Regions from separate parts of the Providencia sp. PROV004 genome, predicted to be linked through region 2. Evidence: predicted binding sites of a transcription regulator. Region 2 holds the regulator's gene; each other region holds the start of a gene.
What was found. The regulator PhoB, encoded in region 2, activates phosphate uptake and scavenging genes when phosphate is short. The targets are predictions, from matches to a motif close to CTGTCATAAAACTGNCNNAT.
Positions count from the first base shown of each region.

Region 1 (4,295 bases), 560 kb from region 2:
AAACTAACGGGTACTGCGATAATCAGAGCAATTAACGATGTAACGATAGTGCCATAAATAGGCACAAGAGCACCGAATTCTTCCGCCGGAGCATCCCACTCTTTGGTCCACAAAAACGAAAACCCAAACTTCTGCATACTTGGCCAAGATGCAAAAATAAGGGAAAGAATAATGCCTCCGAGCATTAACAAAGTGATGAGCGCGGCAATCTTTACCAGTGCACTAAAAATCACATCACCTGATTTGCTGGGAGCTCTAAATGCCGTTGTTTTCTCGGCCATGCGCTTTGTTCTCATTTCATTCCTGCTCTTTTCTACAGGATTGCGTTACAACGATGAGCGGGTAAGCTCTGTTCCTCAGCACTTACCCGCCATTTCCAACCCTAAGTGCACTTAGAAAACCTAAGTTCACCTAGAATAATGCTTTACCTTGGCTATCTTTAACTTCTGTTTTCCATGCTGCACGTACTGCGGTCACGACTTCTTGAGGTAAAATTGCGTAATCTAGTGCTTCCGCTTGTTTACCACCTTTATCATAAGCCCAGTTGAAGAAATCAAGAACCGCTTTGCCTTTTTCCGCATTCTCTTGCTGCTTGTGAACTAAGATGAATGTGGTTGAGGTTATCGGCCATGCATTCGCACCATCACGGTTTGTTAAATCTTGAGCAAAAGATTTAGACCAGTCCACTTTCTTCGCTGCTGCGCTGAAGCTTTCACCCGTTGGTGAAACCGCTTCGCCATCAGCGGAGATTAATTTAGTATACGCAAGGTTGTTCTGTTTTGCGTATGCATATTCAACATAACCGATAGAACCTGGTAGACGCTGTACGAAAGCTGCAACGCCATCATTCCCTTTACCACCTACGCTATTTTTCGGCCAGTTAACGGTAGAGCCCGCACCAACGTCTGATTTCCAGCTTGCGCTTACTTTAGCAAGGTAGCTCGTGAATACGAACGTAGTACCCGAACCGTCAGAACGTCTAACGACCGCGATAGCTTGGTCTGGTAAACTCACATTTGGATTCAATTTAGCGATTGCTGGGTCATTCCATTTAGTGATTTTACCTAAATAGATATCACCTAATGTGTTGCCATCTAAAGTCAATTGCCCTGACTCAATACCTTTTACATTTACAGCCAGTACCACACCACCGATAACCGTAGGGAACTGGAATAAGCCATCTTCTTTGAGTTTTTCATCAGTTAATGGGGCGTCAGAAGCTCCGAAATCAACTGTTTTTGCATTAATTTGTTTGACACCACCAGAAGAACCAATCCCCTGATAGTTTACTTTATTACCTGTTTCTTTCTGATAAGAATCTGCCCACTTCGCATAAACAGGAGCAGGAAAGGTCGCGCCAGCTCCGGTCAGGCTGGTAGCAGCAAAAGAAGACATTGCAGTCAGAGATAAAGTTGCTGCCATTACGCTTGCTAAGGTGGTACGCGTCATTTTCATAATCCCTCCGGGGATGTATAGAAACAATCAAGTATAAAATTGTTGGGTGTATGTCACGGTAGGAAAAATAGGACAATTTAGTTACGACAACATGTCGTTTTTATGACAGTTTTATGACAATTGCTGATTTTTTCACTGGCGAGAAAACAAAAACGAAGAAAAATACAATTTTACAACTTAAAATTCAATTAGTTATAAAAACAAAATTTCGAAACTAATATCAAAAAGAAAAATGACAGACTGTCATAAAAGCGAAAAATATTTTTATCCTGCAACTATAAAGTAATACTCAAAACAATTTGTGTTGCAGCTAGGCGGCAAGTGAGGATATCTCGGGGGAGCATACACAAGTATGTGACCCGAGTAGCCGAACGCAGCCAACAACGCTGCGGCGTAAAGTGTGAAGAGTAGGAGGATAGCTCTAAATAGTTCAAGCTGTAGGTAGGCGCCAAAACAGATAGCCTCTTTTCCTACTTGATACAAATAATACTCAAAACAATTTGTGTTGCAGCTAGGCGGCAAGCGAGGATATCTCGGGGGAGCATACACAAGTATGTGACCCGAGTAGCCGAACGCAGCCAACAACGCTGCCGCGCAAAGTGTGAAGAGTATTTAGTCTTCTTTCTCTTTAAGAGGAAGCAAAGCCCTAATAGCAAACCCGCCACGCTCACTTTTATGAATCTCAATGCTCCCTTCGTGAGCATCAACAATTCGACGAATAATCGCTAGACCTAACCCTGTTCCTTTGTTGCTACGGGCTTTTTCACCTTGCACAAATGGCTGGAACAGGCGGTGAATATCTTCTTCTTTGATACCTGCGCCATCGTCTTCAACTTGGAACCAAACTGAGTCTTCCGTTTTACCACTACTGACCTTGATCCAGCCATTACCATAGCGGTATGCATTAACTATCATGTTCGTAATAGCGCGTTTGATCGCTAATGGGTTACCATTAACAATCATTGAGCCGGGCTCAAGTGTGGTTTCAATTTCACCGATGACATTGCTTTCTGAGTTCACCGCGTCCATTAAAATAGCGTTAAGGTCACAGAATTCCATATCCATTTCTTGACCTGTTTTCAGGTAGGACATGAATTGACCGATAATCGCATCACACTCTTCAATATCTTTATTAATTGATTCCGCCAGATAGCTATCTTCTGGGCTCATCATCTCTGTTGCTAAACGAATACGGGTTAAAGGTGTTCTTAGGTCATGGCTTACCCCTGCCATTAAGACAGTTCGATCATTTTCTAAGGTTTTAATCCCTGCTGCCATGTGGTTAAAAGAACGGATGGCGGCCCTAACCTCGGTGGCGCCTTTTTCTTGCATTGGGGGCAAAATTACCCCTTTACCAACTTCACCTGCATGATACTCCAATTCAAGCAACGGCTTGTTTTGGTAGCGTATATACAACCATACCCCGGCAAAAATGGTGAGAAAAATCGTTAAGGTATAGCGAAAAACCAGGGAAAACTGATTTTGACCAATTTCAGTCAGAGGAACTCGCACCCAGATATCAGGTGCGAGATAAGACGTTAGCCATAGAATGGGATACTCTCGGCCTAGTTCGAGATGAACACTCGCCTTGCCACCAATATATTCGGACATATGTTCGCTTAGAAAATCATACTCTTTTGCCCAGTTCAGCCCTTCTTCCATTGCCGCTGAATGTGCATAAAAGGTAATCCCTAATTCATTGTAGATTTTCTTACGCAACACGGGAGATACCCGCACTGAGGTTCCATCTTGTAGAACCATTTTCTCTGTCATTAATGTTCTTACTTCGTATGCCAATACCTTATTGAATTGTTGTAAGCTAGGCATCACAACAAAATTCAACACGACCATATAACTGGTTACGAGGCTCGCAAACAGTAAGGCTACAAATAAAAATAACGAGCGAGAAAATGTACTACGCCTTGAAAACCTCAGTCGCTTCATGCTTTACTTCCATCCGGAACAAACACATAGCCCAAGCCCCAAACCGTCTGAATATAACGAGGATGTGCTGGGTCTTCTTCAACCATACGACGCAAACGTGAGATTTGAACATCAATAGAACGTTCCATCGCACTGTATTCACGGCCTCGCGCTAAGCTCATTAACTTATCACGAGACAACGGTTCCCTTGGATAAGAAACCAACACTTTTAACACCGCGAATTCGCCGCTGGTTAATGGCATATTTTCATCACCTTGGAACATTTCTCGTGTTCCAAGATTTAATTTAAATTTACCGAAAGTAATTATTGCATCATCTTGAGATGGCGCACCCGGTAATTCATTAGCTTGACGACGTAATACCGCTCGAATACGAGCTAGCAATTCCCGTGGATTAAAAGGTTTTGGAATATAGTCATCTGCACCGATTTCTAAGCCAACGATACGATCAACTTCTTCACCTTTCGCTGTCACCATAATAATAGGAATTGGGTTATTTTGACTACGTAAGCGGCGGCAAATCGATAGGCCATCTTCACCCGGTAGCATTAAATCTAAGACGATCAAATGAATAGATTCCCTTGTCAGGATTCTGTCCATCTGTTCAGCGTTTGCAGCACTCCTTACCTGAAAACCCTGCTCAGTGAGGTAACGTTCCAGCAGTGCACGTAAACGCATATCATCATCGACGACAAGAACCTTATAACTTTCCTGCATTTTGTAGCCCTCAAGATGTGCATCTTTCAAATTATTTTTTTAATGAATGTAAATAAAACAATATTAATGCTCACTAATTTACCACTAACGTAGGATTTAATGAATCATTTTACTCTTCAGGTAGTTAGTGGGTGGTAGCTTATTTCTAACACAAAATAAGTCACCTGCCCTCCTGGCGTA
Region 1 is NZ_CP042859.1:246,368-250,662, reverse strand. It holds gene pstC (phosphate ABC transporter permease PstC) at 1-281, opposite strand, end outside; gene pstS (phosphate ABC transporter substrate-binding protein PstS) at 412-1,455, opposite strand; gene envZ (two-component system sensor histidine kinase EnvZ) at 2,068-3,399, opposite strand; gene ompR (osmolarity response regulator transcription factor OmpR) at 3,396-4,115, opposite strand; gene greB (transcription elongation factor GreB) at 4,232-4,295, opposite strand, start outside.
Region 1: a site for PhoB is predicted at 1,556-1,575, ahead of pstS (phosphate ABC transporter substrate-binding protein PstS). Genes of this name have one in related genera too.

Region 2 (4,295 bases):
CAAATGGCTCTTCAGTGAAATCAATTTTCCATTCACCTCTAAGAGAGTTAATATTTTTTAAACGTAAACTTAAAATTTTCATATTAACTTTCCTTGCTCAGTTGCAATGCGTCATAAGATTGTTGAAATAGCTGGAATAGACGCTGTTCACGCTCAGGATCTTCTAAAGACTCTTGAGCAAGGCGGCGTAAAAAAACGTCTTCTACGGTGAGTTCACTCAATGTTTCATTGGCCAAGGTTTGGCTTTGTCCCTGTATTTGCTTGCGTGCACGGCGTAGTATTACGACTTCGACTGGGAGGTCTTGTGTCAAAGCTTCAATACGTTGTTGGATATCAGCGAGGTAATCTTGTGAAGCAACTTCAATATCAAGCCAAACCGGTTTATCACCTTGGTAATCTTTCCATATCTCTAATTGCTGTTCTATTTGGTTTAAGGAGCCTTTAATACTTTGTAATGGCTGAATAGTCGGGATTTCCAGTGGTGTGATTTGAGTCAATTCACTTCCGCTGAATTCAACAAGGCAGACACTTTTTTGTTGTGTTGTTTCGTCAAAGCTCAATGCAATAGGTGAACCGCAGTAGCGAATATTTTCTTGTCCTCCAATCACTTGGGACCGGTGAATATGGCCAAGGGCGATATAGTCAGCAGGCGGAAAAGCCCCTGAAGGAAACGCATCTAACGTACCAATATAAATATCTCGTACAGAGTCAGTTAAGGCTGCGCCGACAACAGTTAAATGGCCTGTTGCAATAATTGGAATATCCAGCCCCAAAGCGGTTCGCTGTTCTAGCGCGAGTTGGTAGCTGGCTTGGTAATGATCATGAATAGCTGTTTGCAGCGAGCGTTGTTTCTCTTCAATATTTTGTCCTGCAATACTTAGTTGAATATCTCGAGGGCGTAAAAAAGGAATGGCACAGACTAAACCAATAGGTTGAGCCTGTTTATTGACTAAGGTAACAACATGGGGCTCACTTCCCGACGTAATGACTTGTGTATTTAAGTAACGAAGTAGAGCACTTGATTCATTGAGTACAGAAACTGAGTCGTGATTACCGCTTAAAATGACTAATTGGCAGCCTGTTTTTTGTAAATCAACAATAAATTTGTTGTACAGTTCACGTGCATAGCTAGGCGGAGAGCCTGTATCGAAGATATCACCAGCAACGATGACTGCATCAACGTGATGTAATTCCACTTGTTCAACGAGCCAATTCAAGAAATGTTGGTGCTCAGGCGCACGGCTTTTGGTAAAAAAATACTGACCAAGGTGCCAGTCTGAAGTATGAATAATGCGCATGAGCTATCAATTCCTATCAACAATAATGTGCACGAGCGTTCGATAACTAAGTATACCTGATCCAGATAACTCGTTGAGGGATGTTTGCGGCTTTATTACCATGTTGCGGAAATATTTCACTTAAATGACATTTAACCGCTAAAATAAAGATTAATATGAGTTTTGCTCATTGATATTCATAATTCTGTCATAAAAGTGACGCATAATACTTTCACATTTTAAATGTCTTCTTAATTTTACAGGAACAATCATGGCAAGACGCATTCTAGTTGTTGAAGATGAAGCGCCCATCCGAGAAATGGTTTGTTTTGTATTAGAACAGAATGGTTTTCAGCCTATTGAAGCTGATGATTATGACAGTGCGATTGCACAACTCGTTGACCCTCTACCCGATCTCGTACTACTGGATTGGATGATCCCAGGGGGCTCCGGTATCCAAGTAATTAAGCATATGAAGCGTGATAGCGCAACACGTGACGTTCCTGTCATGATGTTAACCGCACGAGGAGAAGAAGAAGACCGCGTAAAAGGTTTGGAAGTTGGCGCGGATGACTATCTGATTAAGCCGTTTTCACCAAAGGAATTAATCGCTCGGGTAAAGGCAATTTTACGTCGTATTTCACCAATGGCGACGGAAGATATTATTGAAATGAATGGGTTAACGTTAGACCCTACTTCTCATCGTGTGACCAGCAATGAAATCCCTATCGATATGGGGCCAACTGAATATAAATTACTGCATTTCTTCATGACTCACCCTGAACGCGTATATAGTAGAGAACAGCTACTAAATTATGTATGGGGAGCCAATGTGTATGTGGAAGATAGAACCGTTGATGTCCATATTAGGCGGTTAAGAAAGGCACTAGAGACGGAAGGTCATGATAAAATGGTACAAACTGTACGCGGTACAGGTTATCGTTTTTCTATCCGTTACTAAAAACCACAAAGGGAGAGGCATGCGTGCTTGAACGTTTATCGATTAAGCAGCTGATTTGGGGGCTGTTTTTATTTATCTTACCCGCCCTTATCTTATCGGTTTTTATTGGCCACCTAGCGTGGCTATTAGTGATATCGCTACTTGCTGCACTGACATGGCATGGGTATAACCTACTTAAACTTTCTTACTGGTTGTGGCTCGATAAAAGCATGTTACCACCCGAGGGGAAAGGAGGGTGGGAACCGATATTTTATGGCATCTACCAGATGCAACAACGTAATCGTAAACGCCGTCGTGAGCTAGGCCAGTTAATTAAACGGTTTCGTAGTGGTGCAGAATCACTACCTGATGCGGTGGTTATGATGACAACAGAAGGGAATATCTTCTGGTGTAATCGTCATGCGCAGGCTTTACTCGGTTTCCGTTGGCCTGAAGATAATGGCCAACATATTTTTAATTTATTACGTTACCCAGATTTTAGCCGATACTTCACCATTAAGCGTTATGACCAAGCGCTGACTATCGAGCTCAATAGTGGTGAAATTGTTGAATTTCGTATCTTGCCGTATACCGAAGGGCAGTTATTGATGGTAGCTCGAGATGTGACAGAAAAACGCCGTTTGGAAAAGGCCCGTAGGGACTTCTTTGCGAATGTAAGCCATGAATTACGAACTCCTCTTACTGTCATTCAAGGCTACCTTGAGGTCATGGATGACCAAGAAAATGTCACTGCGGCCAATAAAAAAGCACTGCATGTCATGCAAGAGCAAACTCATCGTATGGATAACTTGGTTAAACAGCTTTTGCAGTTATCACGTATAGAAATTGCTCCTCAAATTAACCTTGATGAGCAAGTGAATATCCCTGTCATTCTCAAAATGATTGAGCAAGAAGCGTTAAGTTTAAGCCAAGGGCGCCACCAGTTTGAATTTCATGTTGATGAAAAATTGCGTGTCCATGGTAATGAAGAACAATTACGAAGTGCAGTGGCGAATTTAGTCTATAACGCAATCAGCCATACGCCAGAAGGCACCAAAATTTGGGTTGAATGGCAAAGAAATGGTCAGGGTGCTCGTTTTAGTGTGAGAGATAACGGGCAAGGGATACCTACAGAGCATATTCCTCGTTTGACAGAACGGTTTTATCGGGTAGATAAAGCACGCTCCCGCCAAGGCGGTGGAGGTACCGGCCTTGGGTTGGCTATTGTTAAACATGCATTACAGCACCATAGCAGCCAATTGGTGGTAACAAGTCAATTAGGTAAAGGGAGTGAGTTTTCATTTACTTTACCGCCAGTATTTATTGTTGATGACAAAAAACTTAAAAATGGGTAAATAATTCCACTTTGTTAATATAATCAAAATATTAATAAAGTGGATTATTTCTATTTATCAATCCATACCTGTATTAAATTCAAAACATATATATTTAATGCTGATTATTGCTATCACATTAATTATATATTCTGTTAAATAATCAATTTTAATCACCAGAAAAAGACGAGTTGTTCATTTTTCGAGCAAAGCATATAACGAGTATTGGGATTTTACTGAAAGTAATCACTAGTTCTGAAAATTAGTTTAGTTATTTATTCTTGTTTTTCGGTTTGCTATTGCCTTTTTGCCCTATAAAAGTTCTACTTGTTGTCAGTTATTGGCGAATTTTTCTGTTTTTTGACTTTTCATTTCGTATGATACAAACAAACATGCTTTTTTATATTGTTAACAGTATGTTTATCAGAATTCTATCTCGCTATATATATTTCAAAGGGTTGCTAAGTGTAAACCCATAATTTTCTATTTTGTCACTTAAAAATAACATAATATGGCTCATCGTTTATCATCAAGAGATATCATCGCATTAGGCTTTATGACTTTTGCGTTATTCGTAGGGGCAGGAAACATTATCTTTCCTCCCATGGTTGGCTTGCAGGCAGGGGAACAAGTTTGGACTGCGGCACTAGGGTTTTTGGTTACAGGCGTGGGTTTACCTGTTTTAACCGTTATTGCGCTAGCTAAAGTGGGTGGGGGCATTGAAGCGCTCAGTACACCCGTTGG
Region 2 is NZ_CP042859.1:805,643-809,937, forward strand. It holds gene FVA69_RS03480 (AAA family ATPase) at 1-82, opposite strand, end outside; gene sbcD (exonuclease subunit SbcD) at 84-1,298, opposite strand; gene phoB (phosphate regulon transcriptional regulator PhoB) at 1,549-2,238, shown strand; gene phoR (phosphate regulon sensor histidine kinase PhoR) at 2,262-3,572, shown strand; gene brnQ (branched-chain amino acid transport system II carrier protein) at 4,063-4,295, shown strand, end outside.

Region 3 (4,295 bases), 690 kb from region 2:
AAAAATCAACTATCGAAGGCTACACGGCAACACGTTCTGTTGAAGTGAAAGTGAAGAAATTAGACCAACTTAATGTCTTGTTAGACGGCGCTTTAGCTGCGGGTCTCAATGAAATAAATTCAGTACAGTTCGGTGTGGCTAACCCGCAACAGTATCGTGATGAAGCACGGTCTCAAGCGATTAAAAATGCGACGGAACAAGCCAATATCTTAGCGAAAGGCTTTAATGTTCAGTTAGGCCCATTGTATAGCATTAACTATAATGCGCCAGCGGCGGTGCCATATCCAATCGCTGCAAGAAATTACGGCGGGGCAATGAAAGCCTCTGTTGCTCAAGACCTCAAGATTGATGAAACCTATGAACAACAGAGTATTGATTTTAATGACCAAGTCGATGTGGTATTTGAATTAAAACGCTAGCTTTTTGCTGTTGGTTCATCTTCTTGTTTTAACATCTGGCGCCCAGTTTTTAATAGGGCGTCAGTCACATTTTTCATTGTGCGGCTTTCAGGTGCGAAGCGGTGCCAGTAAAGCATGCGTCGTTGGCATAACCCTGGAGTTAAATCAACCAATTCACCATTCGCCAATTCACTGGCTATCTGCAAATGTGGGATCATACAGCAGGTCGAACCTTGTTTCGCCAACTGTACAAAGGCCTCCGAGGAGTTCACGATATGGCATGGGACACTACCCGGCGACAAGCCAAAGTTTTGTTGAACAAAGGCTTGGTGCATATCATCTAAATGGTCGAAAGCAACCGCAGGTGCTTTTAATAACGAAGAGCGAGTAACGCCATCGGGAAAATATTTTGCCGCAAAGCCGGGTGATGCGACAAAAATATAGTCCAGTGCGCCAAGTTTATCGACTAAGCAACCAGGTAAGGCTTGAGGTTGAATACTGATAGCGCCTACCACTTCACCGCGTCTTAAACGTTCTTGGGTTCGTGTTTCATCTTCAACCTGAATATTTAACCGAATAGGGCTATTGCCTAATACAGGGTTTAGGGCTGGAAGAAACCAAGTTGCCAAGCTGTCGGCGTTGACGGCAAGTGAAAGTAACAACGGGGTGGAGCCACTATTTTCATCACCTAACCATTGCTCTTCTAATAATTCGACTTGATGAAGCAGTGCTAGTAATTTTTGCCCTTGTTCAGTTGGGTGTGGCGGAACGGTACGCACAAGTAATGGCTGCCCAAACAGATTTTCTAACTGCTTTATGCGTTGTGAAACAGCAGATTGCGTGATGCAGAGCTTTTGAGCTGCGCGCTCAAAGCCGCGTTCACGGATAACGGCATCCAGTGCTTGTAATGCGCGATAGTCAGGGCGCTTCATCAAAAAGATCTCCTTGTTGTTATTCTACCAAGCACTATGCCATATTTTTACACGCAACACTTAAAAATATTATTGTTGTGGCGTAAATCCCAATAACCATGACACAAATACAACGAACAAGGCTGCAACTTATTGGGTGTCCGGTATATACTAGTTATTAATAACCTTAATCACGACTCAATTAAATCTTAAAAGGCATGAGCATGACTCAGGACGAATTAAAAAAAGCGGTAGGTTGGGCAGCACTTGATTACGTAAAACCGGGCACTATCGTTGGTGTTGGAACGGGTTCAACGGCTTCACACTTCATTGATGCATTAGCAACAATGAAAGGTCAAATAGAAGGCGCAGTATCAAGTTCAGAAGCATCAACTCAAAAATTAAAATCATTGGGTATTACGGTATTTGATTGTAATGAAGTAGATTCATTAGATGTTTATGTTGATGGTGCTGATGAGGTTGACCACCACATGAATATGATCAAAGGCGGTGGTGCCGCTTTAACACGTGAAAAAATTGTTTCTGCAATTGCAAAAACCTTTGTCTGTATCGTTGACCAATCTAAGCTAGTTGATGTGTTGGGTAAATTCCCACTGCCTGTTGAAGTGATCCCAATGGCACGTAGCTATGTGGCACGTGAATTGGTTAAACTGGGTGGTACACCAGAGTACCGTCAAAATGTAATTACAGATAACGGCAATGTCATTTTAGATGTCCATAATTTAAATATCGTTGACCCTGTGGCACTCGAAAATACCATTAACGGAATTGCGGGTGTCGTGACTGTTGGGTTGTTCGCGAATCGTGGCGCAGACGTCGTTTTGATGGGAACTGCAAACGAAGGCGTTAAAACCATCAAGTTATAATCTCTATCGTATTCAATTATTCTAATAAGCCAGTGGCATTATACTCACTGGCTTTTTTGTTTTACTAATATTTTGCAATTAGTTTATGAGCTGATAAACGCTAAATTAATTAACCAGTTTTATAAATATCATCAATTTGAAATTTATTTTATTTTTTTTTATATCGAGCTATTTTGGTGATATATCTCACACAAATAGGCATTGTGCAGGAAAAATCCTTATTTTGTGTTACCGCCCCTGATTTTCTACCATTTAACTTCTTTTTCTTCGCGCTTTTTAGTACCCATTAAGCAAACGGTTGTATTGCTACTGCGCTATTTTTTGCTATGTTGGTATACGCTCATAGCTCAAGGTAGATAGATGTCATCTCTCTTGAGCTATGTTAGGCAAACACATATGTTCATCTGTTATAAATCTTAAGTACGTTCACGATAGGGTAGGGAAATGGTTAAGGTATCTTTGCAAAAAGACAAAATTAAATTTTTACTGCTAGAAGGTGTGCACCAAAGTGCGGTTGATAACTTAAAAGCCGCGGGCTACACCAATATTGAATATCACAAAAGTGCGTTATCCGACGAAGAATTAAAAGAAGCGATTAAAGATGCACGTTTTGTAGGTATCCGTTCCCGTACTCATCTTACTGAAGAAATTTTCGCTGCAGCAGAAAAACTCGTTGCAGTAGGTTGCTTTTGTATCGGCACCAATCAAGTTGATTTAGATGCCGCTGCAAAGCGCGGTATTCCTGTTTTTAACGCACCATTTTCGAATACACGTTCTGTTGCAGAAATGGTATTAGGCCAGTTATTACTTTTACTGCGTCGCATTCCTGAAGCCAATATGCAAGCACACCGCGGTATTTGGGAAAAACAAGCTAAAGGCTGTTTTGAAGCGCGTGGTAAGCGCCTTGGTATTGTTGGATATGGTCACATTGGTACTCAGTTAGGGATCTTAGCTGAAGGTATCGGTATGAATGTTTTCTTTTATGATATTGAAAACAAACTACCTTTAGGTAACGCAACACAAGTTCGTTCTTTAACTGAACTGCTGAATATGAGCGATGTTGTGAGCTTACATGTACCTGAAACACCAAGTACGAAAAATATGTTTGCTAAAGAACAATTTGACCGTATGAAACCCGGCTCTATTTTCATTAACGCATCACGCGGAACGGTGGTTGATATTCCTTCACTGGCTGAAGCGTTAGAAAGCAAGCATTTATCCGGTGCAGCGGTGGATGTCTTCCCAAGCGAGCCTGCTGCAAATAATGACCCTAATGACCCATTTATCTCTGAATTGATTAAGTTCGACAATGTGATTTTAACGCCGCACATTGGGGGGTCTACAGAAGAAGCTCAAGAAAATATTGGACTAGAAGTGGCAAGTAAGTTGGCGAAATACTCAGATAATGGTTCAACCTTATCTGCGGTTAATTTCCCTGAAGTTTCTCTGCCAGTGCATACTGAAGATACAAACCGTTTCTTGCATATTCATGAAAACCGTCCAGGTATTCTGAATAGTATTAACCAAGTATTCACGGAAAATAATATTAACGTTGTCGGCCAGTATTTACGTACATCAGGTAATGTAGGTTATGTGGTTATTGACGTATTAATGCAAACGCCAAACCAAACAGATGAAGCGCTTCAGAAATTAAAAGACTTGCCAGGCACCATTCGTGCGCGTTTATTATTCTAAACTACGCTAAAAATTGAGTGAAATAATGGCGCGGGTATTTATGACCAGCGCCATATTTTTTGCGGCGTAATAATTTCGGGTAAGGGAATATCCCAGTGTGCGATAGGGAGCTTTTCGACTTGCTGGCAATTATGGGCAAGGCCAATTGGATAAAAACCGGTTTGTTGCCAATTTGCTAGAGTTCTATCATAGAACCCACCTCCCATACCTAACCGTTGCCCTTGAGTATCAAATGCCACTAATGGGATAAGCATGATATCCAGTTTTTCGAGTGGTAGCACATCTCTGACATCAAGTGGTGGCTCATCAATATGAAATCGGTTTTTAACAAGTTGGCTATCTGGACGATAGTGAAGAAACAGCAAATGGTGACGACTAAAAGGATGTAAAACAGGAAGGTACAC
Region 3 is NZ_CP042859.1:1,492,186-1,496,480, forward strand. It holds gene FVA69_RS06495 (oxidative stress defense protein) at 1-419, shown strand, start outside; gene FVA69_RS06500 (LysR family transcriptional regulator ArgP) at 416-1,330, opposite strand; gene rpiA (ribose-5-phosphate isomerase RpiA) at 1,534-2,196, shown strand; gene serA (phosphoglycerate dehydrogenase) at 2,641-3,891, shown strand; gene FVA69_RS06515 (5-formyltetrahydrofolate cyclo-ligase) at 3,930-4,295, opposite strand, start outside.
Region 3: a site for PhoB is predicted at 2,601-2,620, ahead of serA (phosphoglycerate dehydrogenase). Genes of this name have one in related genera too.